DNA from 2 places in the Paenibacillus sp. FSL H7-0943 genome. Region 1 is predicted to be linked to the other one. Evidence: a T-box and tRNA genes for the amino acid it is inferred to sense, from the RefSeq annotation. Region 1 holds a T-box; the other holds one or more tRNA genes.

The links. The T-box of region 1 lies ahead of trpS (tryptophan--tRNA ligase). A T-box ahead of a tRNA ligase gene usually reads a tRNA of that ligase, here a tRNA-Trp.
Region 2: it has a tRNA-Trp gene. The T-box ahead of trpS (tryptophan--tRNA ligase) is inferred to sense a tRNA for this amino acid. The anticodon was not compared.

The regions. Positions count from the first base shown of each region.
Region 1 covers NZ_CP150148.1:5,817,982-5,827,939, reverse strand. The annotation lists gene NSQ55_RS25485 (M3 family oligoendopeptidase) at 1-744, shown strand, start outside; gene NSQ55_RS25480 (hypothetical protein) at 1,357-1,767, shown strand; gene NSQ55_RS25475 (alpha/beta-type small acid-soluble spore protein) at 1,921-2,151, opposite strand; gene NSQ55_RS25470 (aldose 1-epimerase) at 2,353-3,327, opposite strand; T-box leader at 3,462-3,701, shown strand; gene trpS (tryptophan--tRNA ligase) at 3,765-4,751, shown strand; gene NSQ55_RS25460 (hypothetical protein) at 4,754-4,942, opposite strand; gene NSQ55_RS25455 (metal-dependent hydrolase) at 5,048-6,049, opposite strand; gene cyoE (heme o synthase) at 6,282-7,214, shown strand; gene NSQ55_RS25445 (SCO family protein) at 7,238-7,855, shown strand; gene NSQ55_RS25440 (DNA primase) at 7,951-8,298, opposite strand; gene NSQ55_RS25435 (MFS transporter) at 8,432-9,619, opposite strand; gene NSQ55_RS25430 (hypothetical protein) at 9,890-9,958, shown strand, end outside.
Region 2 covers NZ_CP150148.1:5,983,505-5,993,462, reverse strand. The annotation lists rRNA gene NSQ55_RS26165 (23S ribosomal RNA) at 1-1,600, shown strand, start outside; tRNA gene NSQ55_RS26160 (tRNA-Asn) at 1,662-1,737, shown strand; tRNA gene NSQ55_RS26155 (tRNA-Ser) at 1,741-1,833, shown strand; tRNA gene NSQ55_RS26150 (tRNA-Glu) at 1,852-1,926, shown strand; tRNA gene NSQ55_RS26145 (tRNA-Val) at 1,982-2,057, shown strand; tRNA gene NSQ55_RS26140 (tRNA-Met) at 2,075-2,151, shown strand; tRNA gene NSQ55_RS26135 (tRNA-Asp) at 2,177-2,254, shown strand; tRNA gene NSQ55_RS26130 (tRNA-Phe) at 2,265-2,340, shown strand; tRNA gene NSQ55_RS26125 (tRNA-Thr) at 2,369-2,444, shown strand; tRNA gene NSQ55_RS26120 (tRNA-Tyr) at 2,450-2,535, shown strand; tRNA gene NSQ55_RS26115 (tRNA-Trp) at 2,542-2,615, shown strand; tRNA gene NSQ55_RS26110 (tRNA-His) at 2,639-2,714, shown strand; tRNA gene NSQ55_RS26105 (tRNA-His) at 2,758-2,833, shown strand; tRNA gene NSQ55_RS26100 (tRNA-Gln) at 2,853-2,927, shown strand; tRNA gene NSQ55_RS26095 (tRNA-Gly) at 2,934-3,008, shown strand; tRNA gene NSQ55_RS26090 (tRNA-Cys) at 3,018-3,091, shown strand; tRNA gene NSQ55_RS26085 (tRNA-Leu) at 3,106-3,184, shown strand; gene NSQ55_RS26080 (AraC family transcriptional regulator) at 3,321-4,076, opposite strand; gene NSQ55_RS26075 (BMP family ABC transporter substrate-binding protein) at 4,404-5,543, shown strand; gene NSQ55_RS26070 (ABC transporter ATP-binding protein) at 5,661-7,223, shown strand; gene NSQ55_RS26065 (ABC transporter permease) at 7,216-8,262, shown strand; gene NSQ55_RS26060 (ABC transporter permease) at 8,259-9,197, shown strand; gene NSQ55_RS26055 (nucleoside hydrolase) at 9,238-9,958, shown strand, end outside.

The sequences.
Region 1 (9,958 bases):
GGCAAACGTCCTGGTGGATTCTGTACTTCCTTCCCTGAGAGTAAAGAATCACGGATATTCATGACTTACAGCGGCACACCTTCCAATGTTTCAACATTGGCTCATGAGCTGGGACATGCTTATCATTCCTACCTGCTTGATGATCAACCTGTATTTAATCAGAATTATGCAATGAACGTTGCAGAGACCGCTTCAACCTTCGCAGAAGTGATTGTATCTGATGCTCAGGTTAAAGCTGCGGGCAATGCAGAGGAGAAGCTGGCTCTGCTTGAAACGAAGATACAGAACAGTGTGGCATTCTTTATGAACATTCACGCTCGATTCTTGTTCGAGACTCGCTTTTATGAGAAACGTAAGGAAGGTCTTGTAAATGCTGAGGAACTGTCCGCTCTGATGGTGGAAGCACAGAAAGAAGCTTTCTGTGGTGTGCTTTCTGAATACCATCCTCACTTCTGGGCGTCGAAGCTGCATTTCTATATCACAGATGTACCTTTCTATAATTTCCCGTACACCGTTGGTTATATGTTCAGTACAGGCTTATATCGTCTGGCATTACAAGAGGGAGCTTCCTTTGCAGACAAATACGATAGCTTGTTGCAGGATACCGGCGTGATGACATTGGAGGATTTGGTGCTCAAACATTTGGGTGTGGATCTGACAAAACCGGATTTCTGGCAAGGAGCTACAGATCTGATCGTGGCTGATATTACCGAGTTCTTGGAGATGACAGAGCATTTAGCGTGAAATGTCTAAAATAAGACAAATTTCAGGACACAAAAAATAACGGAATTTCAGTGTGAACACGCAAAGACCCCGGTTAAGGGGTCTTTTTTTAATGCTTAAATGTCGAAAACCCCCGGTTTATAAAAATTAATATACGAATGATCCATGAATTTTGCGCATTACTAGGGATAATAACCCAATTTTGTAGAATAATGTTGTTTGACGTATTTAAGGGGTCTATAATGAGCCTTGAGCCTTATAAAAGGCTTGCATGGAAGACAAATGAGCTCAGCTCAAAAAGCTTAAGTAAGCGCTTACTAAGCCGATTTGTACGAAGTAAACTCGAAGTAGCTAAGCTCACAAAACGATATAAATCGAACCAGAAACTTGGGAAAAGGGGAAGGAGTGGCGGAGGGGAATTTTGGAACTGTAAGAGCGAGAGCGACTGCCTTTGTCTCCGAATTTCACCCGCTATACGCGTAAGAATTCAAGAAATTTGGAGAGAACAGCGGCTGGAAGTCCAAACATTCCCCGCAGTGGCGACGGGCCCTTAGCCCAAATATTTAGGGTTCGATTTATAAGACGAAGTAAACTCGAAGTAGCTAAGCTCACAAAACTTTTAGGAGGAAAGATATGCTTAAGACAGAACAGCTATCATTAGCAAGACAGATGGATTTGGTGTTTAGGGAACTGCAAGAGGAATTGTCAGGACTATCTTCCGGTACGGTATTTGTGCAAATACGAAATAATACCATTGGCAAATTCGGCATACGTCATCATCCTTTAGCCGGTCGGGGGGGTGGATTCACAGAAGTGAAGGAAGGAATAACGGAGAGCCAGCAGTCTTCTTTTCGTCTAATGGCACTGGAGAGTCTGAAATACAAACGCCGTTGGACTCATGGTGAGATCAGCTATGAGTTCGCTATAAGACAGGGAAAGCTAATCGTAGATGCTACGCTGGAGTCTAATTATAATATGGCGAATCTGATGATTCGATCTCCCCGTAATGCTTACGCCGAGAGTGCTGATCAATTTTTAAGTTAAACGTTTTACATAAAAATTGTTTGCAGCTGGGATTATAGGCTATAAATTAGAAAAACCTCCCACAGCTTCTGGAAGAAGTGTGAGAGGTTTGAAAGCTAGTCGGCAATAGGCTTTTTAAGACCTCTGCCGGATAAAACACTTAAGATAACGATGTTACTGACGACCGGACAGTTGTTGTTCTGCCAGTTGTACTAGACGTTTAGTGATGTAACCTCCCAAAGAACCAGTTTCGCGGGAAGTGTAGTTCCCGTAATAACCGTCAGCTGGGATCGTTACTCCAAGCTCTTGTGCTGCTTCATATTTCAATTGTTGCAACGCTGCATTTGCTTGAGGAACTACAAGGTTATTGGAACGGCTGCTACGACCTTGACCTGCTTGACCCATGTGTGTCACCTCCTTCGCCCGTTGTGAAGATAGTATGAGCGCTAAGAGGCTAATTCATGCATGCTATCGAAAGGTTTTAAGGATGGTAATTATTAGTCGATTAAAAGTAAGGGTAGGAAAGCCTAAATAACTAAGCTCGCACAAAAAATCGGCCTTCTCTTACGTAAACGCAAGGGAAGACCGATATAATGTATATCTGCTTTAATTCTCGGGATAGATCATTTCCAGCATAGTGGACAGCTCAAGACTTTGACCTGGTTCTACCTTCAGCAAGCCCGTGAAGGAAGGGTCATCTGAAACGTTAGGAGCATCCGGGAGCCAGGTGTAAGGTTCGATGCACAGAAATTGATCGGCCGGTCCTTTGGTATACAGGACCCAGTGACGGAAATGATTCTCGTCAGCTGTATAACGAAGACCATAACCATCATCGCGTAATAGCAAGGCTTCTACGGGCTGCTTGTCACCAATACGTAGAGCAGTATCAAAATTAGTTCCCTGGAGGTTGATTCCAGAGTTTAGTGAATCTAGATCACCAAGTGGAATTAGATTGCCGCTAGGGAGCAATTCATCGTTTAGTTCATAAATGCTGTTTACGGGCAGCTTGAGATTCCAGCGTTCAGGTTCTCCATCGATCATAAACCAGGTGTGATAACCGATCCCAAAGGGAATACGGTGATCGCCGAGATTTGTAACCTTTAAAGTCTGGCTGAGCCGGGCATCCTGAAGCCTGAATGTCATTTCGAATTTGAGTGGAATGGGAAATTGCTCCATCCAGTGCGGATCATCTTCAGTAAGGAATTCAGTAGTGACTGCACAACCGTCCTCGTCTTCTTCAATATCGCTGACACACCAGGATTGAGTCCGGTGTAGACCATGGATATGATTGTCACCAGCGGTATTCTGGTCAAATTGATAACTTGTACCCTCGAATTGAAATTTTCCTTTACGAATTCTTCCGGGTGGAATTAAGAGCGGGATGCCAAAATGGTAAGGTTTTTGCATAAAGAAAGCTTGATCGCTTTCATCAGGCCGCCGCAGAATTTCCCGTTGTTCTTTTACATCAAACAATGAAATCACGTTGTTTCCTAGTCGCGGCAAAAGCGTGACTTCCAGTTCGCGGCTGTGCAAAATATAAGTATCATAACCGCCCCACTGCCCTTTGGTCACCTGTTTCATGAGATATGCTCCTTTATCGTAACTGTAATCGAATAGAACATGGATAACCTTATCATAACAGATTTATGCGGAAGTGGTTAAGTGATTTGACAACTTCTCTTTATGGTTCTATGATGAAGGCATTAAATTATGATGAGAATGTGATGACGGGGACAAGTAGACAGGAAATGCACCTTCAGAAAGCCGGTGGTTGATGCGAACCGGTAGGACACTCCTGATGAATGGACCCCTGAGCGCCGCGCTTGAACGGGAGCAAGATGCCCTAGTAGACCGGCCGGATCTTCCCCGTTAACGGAAGACTAAGGCTGTTTCCCTTTGACTATACAAAGGTTAAGCAGCGAATAAGGGTGGCACCACGGTCTCACGTCCCTTGCGGATGAGGCTTTTTTTGCGTTCTCGGAAATCGGAAATTACATCTAACGGAGGTCTATATTATGTTGAAAAAAGTAATGTCAGGCATACAACCGAGCGGTTCTCTAACTTTGGGTAACTATATCGGAGCGCTGAAAAATTTTGTGAAGCTGCAAGACGATCATCAATGTTTCTTTATGGTTGTCGATATGCATGCGATCACCGTTGCTCAAGATCCTGCGGCACTGCGTGAGCAGTCTGAAGCTGTAGCTGCACTCTTTATCGCGGCAGGAATTGATCCTGTGCGTTCGAATGTATATATGCAGTCTCATGTGCCTCAGCATGCGGAATTGGGCTGGATCATGACTACGCTAACGGCAATGGGCGAGCTTGAGCGTATGACACAGTTCAAAGATAAATCATCAGGTAAGGATTCAGTTGGCGCGGGCCTATTCGTATATCCTTCTTTAATGGCAGCAGATATTCTTGTTTATAATGCGGATCTTGTGCCAGTAGGTGAAGATCAGAAGCAGCACTTGGAGTTGACCCGTGATTTAGCGGGCCGATTCAATAACCGTTTTGGCGAATTCTTTACGATTCCTGAACCGTATATCCCTGAAGTGGGCGCACGCATTATGTCTCTGGATGATGGCACTAAAAAAATGAGCAAGAGCAGCCCGAATGCAGGCAGCTATATTGCCCTGTTGGATTCGCCGGATGTGATCCGTAAAAAAATCAGCCGCGCAACGACTGATTCTGGACGTGAAGTGATCTTTGATCCGGCTAACAAGCCAGAGATTAGTAACTTGATGAGTATTTACTCGGAATGTTCTGGGATGTCCCTCCAGCAAATTGCCGATCGTTATGAAGGACAAATGTATGGTGGCTTTAAGAAGGATCTTGGGGAAGTGGTTGTATCCACACTTGAGCCTTTGCAACAAAGATATCATGAAATTCGCAGTTCAGGTGCGATCACTGATATTCTTGCTGAAGGTGCTGAACGTGCACGTATTGTTGCAGCTGAGACGTTGAATGGCGTAAAAGAGCGGATGGGCTTTCTGCCAGCTCGTTAATCTTAGTCAGAGCTTAAGCTTTCCTGTTTGCGTCTAATTCTGGCTTTGAGGATAAATCCCCAGCCAATATTCATTACGCAAAGAAAACCAAGCAGAAGTGCCAGCCAGAAGCTATAGCTGATCGCGATTGAAGCGGCAGTGAGAATAAGAATAGAAGAACAAGCGAACCAAAGTGAGAGTCCTTTACCCATTAAGAGCCTTCCTTTCCGTGTCTGCTAAAATGAATCCCGGAGTATTATAAAATACTCCGGGATTTTTTGTGATTATAGAATAGATCTCTCAGTAAGTCTACAGTTTCATCGTAAAGAACCAGGGTCGATGGAAAATCGTTTGTCGAGCTTATCACTGCTAAGCCAGCCTACATAAGTATTTAAAGGTTTATATTGGTTATCCATAACTAATACAGCCACAAAAGGGTATTGTTTGCGGTGTAAATAACGAACGTCTCCCCAGCGCACCATATATCCTGAAGGAAGCTCCTCCACTTCGGCAACCGCATAAGAGGTGAAATATAGAAAGGACTGAATATCTGGATGCGACTTGGATATTTCCACAGCGGGATGATTTGAGCAGACCGCATGTTTGAACCATTCCAGACGGTTGTTCAGTAGCTGCCCAACGTCATAGCTGCCGTCTTTTTTCACTTTAACTACGTTCCAGCGTTTAAGTGAAATTGTAGGGATTACAATATAACGTTCACCAGCATTATGGTGTATATCTTTAAGCTTGATGTTTCGTGTAAGGCGGGCATGAACAATTGTTCTCCAAATATAATAAAGAATGGTACAGGCATAAAGCGTAATAAATAAAGGTTTGGGCGGCACAATCCCAGTGATCCAGAGTAGAATAGCTGCGATATGGCTGCCAAAAATAAATGGATCGAAAATGTGGATGATATTCCAGGCAATCCATTTCTCAGTAAATGGACGGGCGGCCTGGGTTCCATAGGTGTTAAACAGATCAGAGAAGACGTGCACGCCTACGCCTATGAAACCCCAGAGTGCAACATGGCTTAAAGCTGCCAAATCAGTAAATCCAAACAGAGGCCCTAAGACTAGGGCAATCAGAGCGGGCCACAAAATTAGAAAAGGCAAGGAGTGTGTGATTCCCCGGTGATTACGAATATATATTGCATTGTCCTTTAGTCTTAATGCGGTATCGGCATCAGGAGCTTGTGAGCCTAAAATCGTAGCCAGCATAACGGCCCCGGCCAGTTTAGGGTCAGAAGCAACGACAGGATCTACGAATGAAAGTCCGGCTAACCCTATGCCCATAACTAAATGTGTAGCGGTGTCCATTGGTCAGTTCTCCTTTGTTGTTCGGAAGTACATTATTAATGATTACCCAAATACAGCTTAGGTTATTAACGGGCTGGAAATAAATATTGTCACGTAATTGTCAAATTCATGAACATACTGTGCCATGACTGTCAAAGTCTCCTCGGGTTTGATATGATAAAGTTAACAGCGAAGTCTATTTAGTGCTTCGGCTAGAACGTTAGAAGTTCGTTTAGAAGGAGGATCATTTGGTGTGGATAATCATATAACATTTCAAGCTTCTTCCGATTCTGCAGCTATGTCTGCAAAATCTCCACCGGAAGGTGCAAGTTGGCGTGATTTCATTACCGTAACAAAACCCGGTATTATCCGATCTAACCTCATCGCTGCCTTTGCAGGATATTGGCTGGCTTCAGGTTGGGATGTTCAATACGGCAGATTAGTTCTGACTCTGCTCGGTACAATGCTGGTTATGGCTTCGGCCTGTGTTTTTAATAACTATTTCGACCGTGACCTGGACATGAAGATGGAAAGAACGCGCGATCGGGGGCTTCCTACAGGACGACTGAAACCCAAAACCGTATTGCTGTATGCTATTGGGCTAGGGATTGCGGGCTTGATTGTACTGTTTGCTTTTTCCGGAGTTTTAGCCGGTCTGTTCGGGATTGTAGGGATGTTCGTTTACGTTGTAGTATACACCCTTTGGTTGAAACGGACATCAACATGGAGCACTTCAGTAGGTGCGATCTCTGGAGCTATGCCACCGGTAATTGGCTACGTTGCAGTTACGGGAACAGTTGATCTAGGGGCTTGGCTGATGTTTGCGATGTTGTTTCTGTGGCAACCTCCCCATTTCTGGGCACTCGGGATTAGACGTAAAGAAGAATATAGAGCCGCTGGATTTCCGCTGCTGCCTGTAGTCAAAGGAACACGTCGTACGAAGTTTCAAATGATTCCTTATGTAGCACTGTTGCTGCCTATTCCAGTGTTAATGTACGCCTACGATTATGCAGGCATTTTTTATCTGGTGATTTCAACAGCGCTGTCCCTGGCTTGGTTAATCATAACCTTGATGGGCTTTGCAGCAAAAGATGACGAAGTCTGGGCGAAGAAGAACTTCCTCTTCTCCATTAACTACCTAACGGTAAGTTTGATCGTACTTGTATTGAATACGATTCACGGTTAAGAAGAGGGAGGGTATTATTGTCCGTGCAGACCTTTAAGCGTTATAAATGGACCTGGATTCTACTATTGCTTGCTTTGGTAATGGCTGGTTATCTGGCAGTTAATTCTTTGAATTTAGGAAAAGAAAAACTGCCGGTAATCGGAGAAGTGCAGGACTTTTCACTTGAAAATGTGGATGGAGACCAGATTACTCTGGCTGATACACAAGGTAAGGCGCGGCTGGTATACTTTTTTTTCACACAATGTCCGGATGTATGTCCTATAACTACGTTTCTGTTATCTCAGACGCAGAAAATTCTGGTCGACGATGGCAGCTTTGGAAAAGATACGGCGTTCGTCTCCATTTCTTTTGATCCAGAGAATGATACGCGTGAAGCCATTAAAAGCTTTGCGGACCGTTTCCAGGCAGATTATAAGGGTTGGTACTTCTTACGGGGGGATCAGGAAGTCATTCGTAAGCTGGCAACTGATTCTTTTAAAGTACTAATTGCAGGGAATAGTAAAGAAAATTTCGTACATGCCAATCGCATAGCATTGGTTGATCGAGACAATCGTCTCCGTGCATTGTATGACGCAGGGGATACGGATAACATAACGCCTGAATTTCTTGCCGATAGGCTGAATGAATTGGCTCGTGAATAGAACATAACCGCATAACAGAAACGCCTTTTTCGAATCCCATTTATTGAAGGATAACGAAAAAGGCGTTTTTAATTTCTTAGGCAATATATCGCGAATCAAAAAGGAATGGGTTCAGGGTAAATGATGAACTCTTCCAGACCCGCTTTTTCAAGCTGATTAATATTGTATTCATCTGGAGTGCCTTCCACCCCGGCATAACCCCGGCGTGTATAGATGTGACCAGCATCGGGAAAGGCATCGCGGAGAATCCCGCGTATTTTTTTGCCTGAACTGTCGTTATCCATATAAAGATATACTTCTCCATCTCCTACTTTTTGTCGCAGGGACTCGAGTTTGAGCGTATTTAATGTACCAAAGGTACAGAGGATTTCGACTTCCGGTACCAGCACGCGTCGTAATCTGCTGCGATCGTTTTTGCCTTCGACAATAATCGTAATGGACATTTGCTGACAATCACCTCCGGAAATGAAGTCTGAACTTACAGACTCATTATAGTTTACCGAAGGAGGAGCAGTTTTAACAACTGTTTCTACAGGAAAATCTTCATTCCCCGGGAAATGTCGTAAAAACAATAAATCATGCGGCCCTCCCATTCCATTTGGAAGAGTAGGTAGACAGTTTGGTTGAATTTTTTGGCGGAAGCAGTAATAGTGCAACCATCAGCAATAGAAAGGCAATGAAATAAGGTGAAACAACGGCTCTTAATTGTCCTGCGGCCACAGGGCCTGCGAATGCGCCTAGTGACATGGCTATCGACTGCATGGAGAAGGTGCGTCCCATACGTCCTGGTCCACCTAGACTAATAAAGAGCGATGCCATTGCAGGAAATAATATTCCTTTGGCTGCACCCAGCATAAAGAGAATAACGGATGCGGGAATGCTGTGAAGTGAGGCGAGCGCAAAAAAACAAAGGGCCATTCCTAGCAAGGCCACGGCTATTCTTCCTCCTGGGGAAAAGCGGTTCAGGAAGAACAAACTGAGTGTTACCAAAGCCCCTAAGCTAAGGAGCGATAAAAGAATGCCTGTGGAAACAATGCTATTACTTCCGGTCTGAGATAGAGGAAGTTCAAAGAACAGAACCCCTTGTGAACAAGAAACGAAAAAAGGCAGCAGATAATAACGTTTGGAAACTGGATTGGCATCGGATATAGGGACCGAAGGAAGATCCTGTTTTTTTAAAGGAGGTGCTGCAGAGTTTACAGGGCGTACTAAACTCCGGGCAGGTGCCGGTACACTGAAAAAAGCCATGATGCCTGTAGCGATAAGCAGCCATCCCAATGTGGTGAAGGTGCCGGAATAGCCAGCTTTAGCTACGATAAAGGCCCCCGCTGCTGGGGATACCACTGAAGCTAAGGTATGAACGATACCATGTCCGGACATATATTTCCCCTGCTCAGTAGCATCAGATGATAATGAAGCCAGCAAGGTCATGCACGCTGGAGAGAGGAAGGCGAGCGCGAACCCGCTTGCTGCTCGTAGCATCAGCAAATGCCACGGAAGCTGAGCATGAGCCTGCAGCAGTAGAATGGCTCCCGCAGTAACAAGGCTAAAGACGATGTAGCGGCGGCTGCCATTACGATCGACGAGTACGCCTGCGAGCAAATTGCCAGGAAGATGGGTTAACGAATACATGCCCATCATCCAGCCAATAAAGGCGGGTCCCGCACCAAGAGAGATGGCAAAGGGCGTTAGAATAGGATACTGTGCATGTAAATCAAAAAACGCCAGAAAAAGAAACAGGTACAGCCACAGCGCAGTTTTCACAGGGAAACACCTCCGAGAGCCACCTACAATAAAGATTAATGCAGGAAGGCGGATTTTAAGAAGATCAAATTTAAGCAACTACTTGTACTTTACGTGGGACAGAGAGGGCTTATACCGCTTTTTTAATTCCTATAAGCAGGTATACCTTTCTCTGGCTGTGGAACCATGAATTATGATGGGCATTCATGTATAATAATTAATATTGGCGTCATGTCTATAGAGGAGATAATCCTTAGGACGAAACTAGGTGATAGGGGTGTTGTGAGGTTGATGGATCCAGAGGTGTGGTCACAGTTTATTAGAGAGAATTGGTTAGTTATTGTTATTGCGCTCATTCTG
Region 2 (9,958 bases), 170 kb from region 1:
AGAATCTGATCCGCCGAAAGCCCAAGGTTTCCTGAGGAAGGCTCGTCCGCTCAGGGTAAGTCGGGACCTAAGGCGAGGCCGAAAGGCGTAGTCGAAGGACAACAGTTTGAAATTACTGTACCACCGTAATCCGCTATGAGCGATGGGGTGACGCAGGAGGGTAGTGACGCGGACTGATGGATGTCCGTCTAAGCAGTGAGGCTGATGTGTAGGCAAATCCGCACATCGTTAAGGCTGGGCTGTGATGGGGAGCGAAAATTGTAGTAGCGAAGGTCATGATCTCACACTGCCAAGAAAAGCCTCTAGCCAGGAGAAGGTGCCCGTACCGCAAACCGACACAGGTAGGCGAGAAGAGAATTCTAAGGCGCGCGGAAGAACTCTCGTTAAGGAACTCGGCAAAATGACCCCGTAACTTCGGGAGAAGGGGTGCCCCGGTAGTGTGAATAGCACGAGGGGGCCGCAGTGAAAAGGCCCAAGCGACTGTTTAGCAAAAACACAGGTCTGTGCGAAGCCGCAAGGCGAAGTATACGGGCTGACGCCTGCCCGGTGCTGGAAGGTTAAGGGGAGTGGTTAGGGGTAACCCGAAGCTATGAACCGAAGCCCCAGTAAACGGCGGCCGTAACTATAACGGTCCTAAGGTAGCGAAATTCCTTGTCAGGTAAATTCTGACCCGCACGAATGGCGTAACGACTTGGGCGCTGTCTCAACGAGAGATCCGGTGAAATTTTAATACCTGTGAAGATGCAGGTTACCCGCGACAAGACGGAAAGACCCCATGGAGCTTTACTGCAGCTTGATATTGAATTTGGGTACGATCTGTACAGGATAGGTGGGAGCCGTAGAAATCGGAGCGCAAGCTTCGGTGGAGGCGCCGTTGGGATACCACCCTGATCGTATCTAGGTTCTAACCTAGTACCCTTACCGGGTACGGGGACCGTGTCAGGCGGGCAGTTTGACTGGGGCGGTCGCCTCCTAAAGAGTAACGGAGGCGTTCCAAGGTTCCCTCAGAATGGTTGGAAATCATTCGCAGAGTGCAAAGGCATAAGGGAGCTTGACTGCGAGACCTACAAGTCGAGCAGGGACGAAAGTCGGACTTAGTGATCCGGTGGTACCGCATGGAAGGGCCATCGCTCAACGGATAAAAGCTACCCTGGGGATAACAGGCTTATCTCCCCCAAGAGTCCACATCGACGGGGAGGTTTGGCACCTCGATGTCGGCTCATCGCATCCTGGGGCTGAAGTAGGTCCCAAGGGTTGGGCTGTTCGCCCATTAAAGCGGTACGCGAGCTGGGTTCAGAACGTCGTGAGACAGTTCGGTCCCTATCTGTCGTGGGCGCAGGAAATTTGAGAGGAGCTGTCCTTAGTACGAGAGGACCGGGATGGACGTACCGCTGGTGCACCAGTTGTTCCGCCAGGAGCATGGCTGGGTAGCTACGTACGGACGGGATAAGCGCTGAAAGCATCTAAGCGTGAAGCCCCCCTCAAGATGAGATTTCCCAATTAGTAAGACCCCTTGAAGACGACGAGGTAGATAGGTTGGAGGTGGAAGTGCAGCAATGCATGGAGCTGACCAATACTAATCGGTCGAGGGCTTATCCTATACGTAGGATGCAGATTCGTTTCGGATTCAGTTTTCAGGCGATTAAGCCTGGTATGAATATTCCCTGATAGCTCAGTTGGTAGAGCACTCGACTGTTAATCGAGTTGTCACAGGTTCGAGTCCTGTTCGGGGAGCCATATGGAGAGGTGTCCGAGTTTGGCCGAAGGAGCACGATTGGAAATCGTGTAGGCGCCACAAGCGTCTCGAGGGTTCGAATCCCTCTCTCTCCGCCACAAATTTTTAATTAGTATGGCCCGTTGGTCAAGGGGTTAAGACACCTCCCTTTCACGGAGGTAACATGGGTTCGAATCCCATACGGGTCACCAAATTTTCACTTGATTTATCCTAGTGGACTTTGGTACAATAACAATTGTTGTTTATGGAGGCTTAGCTCAGCTGGGAGAGCATCTGCCTTACAAGCAGAGGGTCGGGGGTTCGATCCCCTCAGCCTCCACCATAACACTTTCTTACTGACGCGGGGTGGAGCAGCCCGGTAGCTCGTCGGGCTCATAACCCGAAGGCCGCAGGTTCAAATCCTGCCCCCGCAACCAATTAACTTAAGCAATTATATCTTTTGGAACCGTGGTGTAGTTGGCCTAACATGCCTGCCTGTCACGCAGGAGATCGCGGGTTCGAATCCCGTCGGTTCCGCCATTTTCATCATGGCTCGGTAGCTCAGTCGGTAGAGCAGAGGACTGAAAATCCTCGTGTCGGCGGTTCGATTCCGTCCCGAGCCACCATTTATCATCACAAAAGAATGAGTGCCATGCCGGTGTAGCTCAATTGGTAGAGCAACTGACTTGTAATCAGTAGGTTGGGGGTTCAAGTCCTCTCGCCGGCACCATCCTTGGAGGATTAGCGAAGTGGCCAAACGCATCAGACTGTAAATCTGCTCACGTGAGTGTTCGGTGGTTCGAATCCATCATCCTCCACCAGTTTTTAGGGGCATAGTTTAAAGGTAGAACAACGGTCTCCAAAACCGTTGGTGTGGGTTCAATTCCTGCTGCCCCTGCCAAGTTCTTTCTAAAGTTTAATATGGCGGCCGTGGCGAAGGGGTTAACGCACCGGATTGTGGTTCCGGCATTCGTGGGTTCGAGACCCATCGGCCGCCCCATTTACTTTAAAATGAATAATGGCAACAATATCAACTTAATATGGCGACTGTGGCGAAGGGGTTAACGCACCGGATTGTGGTTCCGGCATTCGTGGGTTCGAGACCCATCAGTCGCCCCATTTTACTTTAAAATGTTATTGGGGATTAGCCAAGCGGTAAGGCAACGGACTTTGACTCCGTCACTCATAGGTTCGAATCCTATATCCCCAGCCATTTTATGCGGACGTGGCTCAGCGGTAGAGCATCGCCTTGCCAAGGCGAGGGTCGCGGGTTCGATTCCCGTCGTCCGCTCCAAGTTTTCATGGCGCCATAGCCAAGTGGTAAGGCAAAGCTCTGCAAAAGCTTTATCCCCAGTTCAAATCTGGGTGGCGCCTCCATTTAGTTCATATGTGCCGGCGTGGCGGAATGGCAGACGCGCTCGACTCAAAATCGAGTGGGAAACCGTGGAGGTTCGAGTCCTCTCGCCGGTATCTTAAAAAGGTTTGTAAGAATGCTTTCATAAGCAATCTTACAAACCTTTTTTCTTTATGTCCTTGGGTTTACAGCAGTAAGCCGTTGAATAGAGAGTTTCTCTATTTCAACGGCTTTTTTTAATCTGATTAGTGATTAACCTGATTGATTATTAATGCGGAATGCTCGCGGGGTAAGACCTATTTCTCGTTTGAACATATTGCAGAATTGGGCATCGTTCACAAAACCTGCAGCAGCAGATACTTCAGAGATTTGCATCTGAGTATGACGTAATAAAGATTTTGCATAATCCAGGCGTTTTAACAGCAAATACCGCAGGGGTGAAGACCCGAAACGTTCTTTAAATAGATGGCGAAAACGATCGTAACTATATCCGGACATTTCTGATAGTGTTTCGACGGACAATTTATGGCGATAATGCTCATTCATATAATTAAGGACATATTGTACTCGATCTTCTGTTGGGGATTGATATCCAGAGGCACTAAGAAGCCTCATAAGATGGACGGTAATCTCGCTCATTTGTAGGTTTAGAAGCTCAGAGAATCCGTCTTGCTTGCGTGTAAACTCTGCTTTCATTCGCAGCAGGATTTGAAGAACGGTCTGATCTTTATCATCTTCATATACGCCGAGCAGATTACTCATATTAGGGTGTTCCGAGTGGAAGCCTACAAATAATACATTTGCATCCTCACGGTGGTGCTCGTCATGTTTATGATTGGGTGGCACAAGCGCGAAAGAAGAGGAGCGAAAATGGTAACTTCGTGGGCCAACATTGGTTGTCCCTACCCCCTGTAAATAATAGACTAGTTCGTAGCATTCATGCTGGTGTGGAGGGATATAAGTATTTAGCTCATGTGTGGCACTTACAATATATAGAACACGATCCATGATGATCCTCCAATACTTATGTTTTAGCCGAATCGTACAAAACTATGACCGAAATCATATAATTATTTTTAATAATATTTGTTATGATCGTATCAATAAATCCGAAAGTTCGCAACCTGACTGGCCATCTCGTTCGGAAATAAAGCGGATTATTAATAATAATGGTATTTTTATTGCTATTTTTGAGCCTAAACGTTAAATTTATTACTTTTAATGATACTTTATTTGGAAAAAAGAGAATTTCCATTTGAACCGTGAATTATACAATGGGTGAAGATGGGATTCTGCGGATTACTAACCAACTAAAATTAGGGGTGGAATAGAGTAATGAATAAAAAAGTTCTTTCTTTGTTGTTATTAATGGTGATGGTTCTGGTCACAGCATGTGGGAATAACACGTCCAATAATGGTTCTTCAACGAATACTGGATCCAAAGCGGACGAAGGCGGAGAAACAGGTGCAGGGGATAAACTCAAGGTTGTATTGCTGATTCCGGGGACACTTGGGGATAAATCATTTTTTGATTCCGCTAATAACGGCTTGCAAAAGGTTAAGGATGAACTTGGTGCAGTAACAAAGGTTGTTGAAATGGGCGTTGATAAAACGAAATGGGAGCCTACATTTAACGATATCGCTTCCGAGGATTGGGATGTAATTATTTCTGGCGGTTCTGAAATTACAGAGATGTTTAATGCAACGGCAGAATTGTATCCAGACAAAAAATTCATTAATTATGATACCGACATCGATGAAGCACCAGATAACATGTACAACATGTCTTATGCGACAAATGAAGTATCTTTCTTGGCAGGTGCAGTAGCAGCATTAGCTACACAATCGGATATGCCGAATGCTACCCCTGAGAATGTGATTGGGTTTGTGGGCGGTATGGATATTCCGGGGATTAATGCTTTCTTGGTCGGTTACATTCAAGGTGCTCAGTACGTTGATCCTGATGTAAAAGTGGCTGTGTCGTACGCTGGTGATTTTGTTAACCCGGCAAAAGGTAAGGAGCTGTCTCTAATTCAATATAACTCCGGTGTGGATGTTATTTTTAACGTGGCTGGGGGTACAGGTCTTGGGATCTTTGACGCAGCTAAAGAGAAGAAAAAATATGCAATCGGTGTAGACTCCGATCAGGCAATGTTGATTAACGATACAGATAGTGAAAAAGCAAATCTAATCGTTACTTCATCTATTAAAAAGATTGATACGGCTATTCTAGGTGCAGTGAAGAGATTGCAAGAGGGTACGCTAGAAATGGGCAAACGTGATGTATTGAGCTTTGTAGATGATGGTGTAGGTATTGCTGAGAATGATATTTATAAAAATGTATTCCCGGCTGATCTTCAGGCCAAGGTTGAAGAAGTGAAGCAAAAGCTGATCAATAAAGAAATTAAAGTGGATAATGCGATGGGGATGGAAACCGCAGAGGTAGAAGCTATTCGTAACGCAGTTAAGCCTTAAGCTTTAAACCTTAAGATCAGCTCTATAGAGATAAACCTACAGTTGGAGATTCTTCTAGTCAGGGGAATTCCAGCTGTATATTTTTGCAGACCTCCAAGTTGAAAGGCGTTGAGACCTATGTACACAGCTCTGCTGGAAATGCGGGGAATTACCAAGGTATATCCCAATGGCGTCGTTGCAAATAAAGACGTGCATTTTTCTTTACGTGAGGGAGAAATACATGCGATTGCAGGTGAGAACGGTGCTGGTAAATCGACTTTAATGAAGATTATGTTCGGCATGGAAGAGCCAAGTGAAGGCGAGATCTATATCAAGGGTGAAAAAGTAAAGCTGCAATCCGCTCAGGACGCCATTGATAGAGGTATCGGCATGGTCCACCAGCATTTCATGTTGGTACCTTCTTTTACGGTGGCAGAGAATATGGTGCTGGGTATGGAGCCGCGCAGAGGAGTTGGCATTAATTATGCCGAGGCTGTGCGCATGACGGAAGAGACCGCAAGGAAATACAATCTGGCCGTGGATCCAAAGGCAAAAGTAGAGGATCTTACAGTTGGGATGAAGCAAAAGGTTGAGATTCTTAAGGCGCTGCTGCGTGGTGCGAAAATTCTGGTGCTTGATGAGCCAACTGCGGTGTTGACTCCACAGGAAACAGAGGAATTGTTCCGCGAGCTTAAGCAATTAAGGGAACAGGGGCATACGATAGTTTTTATTTCGCACAAATTAAAGGAAGTCAAAGCGATTTGCGACAGAATTACGATTATGCGCAGCGGCCGTAGTGAAGGTGTTTTTCAAACACAGGATGTGACAGAACAGGAAATCTCGAGGTTAATGGTCGGCAGAGATGTCGTGCTGAAATATGACAAAGAGATTCTGGCTGTTAGTGAGCCAGTACTAACGGTGCAGGGACTCGGTGTGAATGATGCAGATGGTAAAGCGTTATTGTCAGATATCAATTTTGCGGTACGTGGTGGGCAGATCGTTGGGATTGCTGGTGTAGAAGGTAACGGGCAGACACAGCTCATTGAAGCTCTTACAGGTAGCTTGAGAGGTGTCTCAAGTCAGGGTTCTGTACTAGTGAAGGGAAAGGATATCCGTGAATCGGATATTTTGGATATTCGTAAGCTAGGCGTTTCCTATATACCGGAGGATCGGATGCGGCAAGGGATCGCTAGTGAAGCAAGCATAGCTGATAATCTGCTATCTACTCAGTATCGTACAAAAGCAATGAATAAAGGTCTTTTTTTGAATGGCTCACGAATTGCCAAGCTAGCAGTATCCCTTGTAGAGGAATTTAAAGTCCGCTGTTCAGGACCTTCTCAGCCCATAGGAATGTTGTCAGGTGGTAACATGCAGAAGGTAGTCGTAGCTAGAGAGTGTTCGACTGAACCGCAGCTGCTTATTGCAGAACAGCCGACACGGGGTGTGGATATAGGCGCAGCCCAGTTCATACATCAAAAGTTGTTGGAATTACGTTCAGACGATTGCGCGATTTTGCTAGTGTCGGCAGATTTGAATGAGATCTTGGAGATCAGCGATAGTCTGTTAGTAATGTACGAGGGTAAGATTGTTGCCTTTTTCGAGGAGCCATCTAAGGTTAGTGAGGAAGAATTAGGTCTTTATATGCTGGGGATTCATCGGCAGGACGAGGAGCACATCGGGAGGGCCGTAAATCATGTTTAAAGTTAAATATTTTGAGTACATTCGGACATCGGCGGTAATCGTTATTGCACTCGCTATTGCCTTTCTGATCATCTCTTTGGTCAGTAATCAGCCTGTGAAGACGATTGGTATATTCCTATTAGAGCCGTTATCCAGTAAAGGTCATATTGGTAATGTGATTGAGATGGCGATTCCGCTCATGTTCACTGGGTTGGCAGTATCCTTGTTGTTTCGAGCCAATATGTTCAACCTGGGAGCTGAAGGGATTTTCTATTTCTCCGGTGTTGTAACTTCCGTATTGGCTATTCATTTAACGCTGGACGGCTGGCTGCATCCGATGGTAGCTATTGCTGCAGGTTCAATTGTAGGAGCGTTGCTCTCGGCAATACCTGGTATTCTGAAGGCAAAATGGAATGCTAATGAGTTGGTTACATCCTTAATGTTCAATAATATTTTGTTCGGAGTAGGGCTATACCTACTGAACTATCATCTGCGTGATGCTAAAGCTTTTGCCAATGTATCCTACAAATTCGAGAAAACGGCACTGCTGAGTAAAATGGTCTCGGGCACCCGTATTCATACCGGTCTTATTATCGTTATCGTGCTTATTATTGCAGCTCATCTATTCCTATACAAAACGAAATGGGGATATGAGCTGCGCATGACAGGCATCAACCGGGACTTTGCCCGTTATTCCGGTATGAAGACAGCCAAGGTTATTATTCTCGTCCACTTGATTGCAGGTTTTATCGCAGGTATGGGGGGCTCCGTAGAAGTGCTGGGGATGTATAACCGTTTCCAATGGACGTCACTGCCTGGTTATGGTTTGGATGGTGCCCTTGTAGCGATGTTAGCCAAAAATAATCCGCTGTCCGTAATCGGCTCTGCATTATTCCTAGCGTACATTCGAATTGGGGCTGACATGATGGCTCGTCTGTCTGATGTACCTTCAGAGATGATCTCAATTATACAGGCAATTATCATTCTTCTGATTTCGGCTGAGCAATTTCTGAAGTTCTGGAAAAATCGGATGCTCTTGAAGGAGGCGAAGGAAGCGTGAACAGTTTGTTTGATGTGATTTTTACAACTGACTTTGCGTTCTCTGTCCTTCGCGTGACGACTCCGATTCTGTTCGCTGCGCTCGGCGCACTTATCTCCAATCGTGCAGGGATCATTAACATTGGGATGGAGGGCATTATGCTTGTTGCCGCTTTAGCGGGTGTCATCATAAGCAGCTATACGCATAGCGCGTGGGTAGGTCTGCTTGGGGCGGTGTTGTCTGGAACATTGATCGCTGGAATATTAGCTTTTTTCACCCTGAAATTCAAAACACATATCATTCTCGGGGGTGTGGCCATTAATATGTTCGCTTCGGGAGGCACTGTGTTTATCCTCTATCTGCTTAGTGGCGACAAGGGTTCTTCCACTTCTCTGGCGAGTAAAGTTCTGCCTAGTGTCCAGATTCCTTTGTTGAAGGATATCCCGGTGCTTGGACCTATTTTATCGGGGCATCACATACTGACGTATGTTTCTATATTGGCTGTGTTTGTTGTCTACTATCTATTAAACCGTACACCGCTTGGACTGCGCATTCGTTCAGTGGGTGAAAATCCACATGCGGCTCAATCCGTGGGTGTAAGTGTTGTAAAAATACAGTATATGGCTTTGCTGCTTAGCGGATTTTTTGCCGGTTTAGGCGGTGCTTATATGTCGATGGGGTATTTGTCACTGTTTACCCGCGATATGATCGCTGGCCGGGGCTGGATTGCCATTGCCGCTGAGTCGATGGGAAGAAGTACTACCGTAGGCACGGCGCTGACCTCTTTATTATTTGGTACTGCAGATGCATTGTCGAATGCGCTACAGGTGTTAAAGATTCCTGCGGAGCTAATCGCCACTCTTCCTTATGTAGCCACAGTAATTGGACTTGTGATCTACGCAGTATCTGAGACACGAAAAAAGAATAAAAAACTTAAAAGCCCGCTAGTTAAATAGCGATTGAAATGATTGATACACAGACAAGGAGTGAGTAACTATGCCAACACCTATTATTATTGACTGCGATCCAGGGCATGATGACGCAATAGCGATACTGCTTGCCATAGCAAATTCGGAGAAGTTAGATCTGCGCGGGATTACAACGGTTGGTGGAAACCAAATTTTAGATAAAATCACGGAAAACGCTCTGAAGGTGATCAGTTTCGTGAATGCTGACATTCCTGTAGCTAAAGGGGCTGCTGGCCCACTGTTCGGCAAGCTTGTTACAGGTGAGGAAGCGCATGGTGAATCGGGCATGGATGGCCCGCTTTTGCCCCCAAGTAAATTTCGCCCTGTAGAGCAGGGTGCTGTGGAGTTTATGCTGAATATCATCCGTTCTTCAGAGGAGAAGATTACGCTTGTGCCGATGGCTCCTTTAACAAATATTGCACTGCTAATCACGGCTTATCCAGAGATTAAAGACAGAATTGAAAAAATCTCACTGATGGGCGGAGGTATCTCGTATGGGAATGTCACCTCTACTGCGGAGTTTAATATCTATGTAGATCCTGAAGCAGCCCGTATTGTGTTTGAGTCGGGGATTCCGATCACAATGAGTGGTCTGGATGTGACCGATAAGGCTGCTATTTTTGAAGATGAGATCCTAGCATTGAAAGAGCGGGGACCAGTGTCTACTATGGTCGGAGAATTGCTGGATTTCTATTCGATTTACGGTAAAAAAATGGGCTATGTCGGCAGTGCGCTGCATGATCCATGTG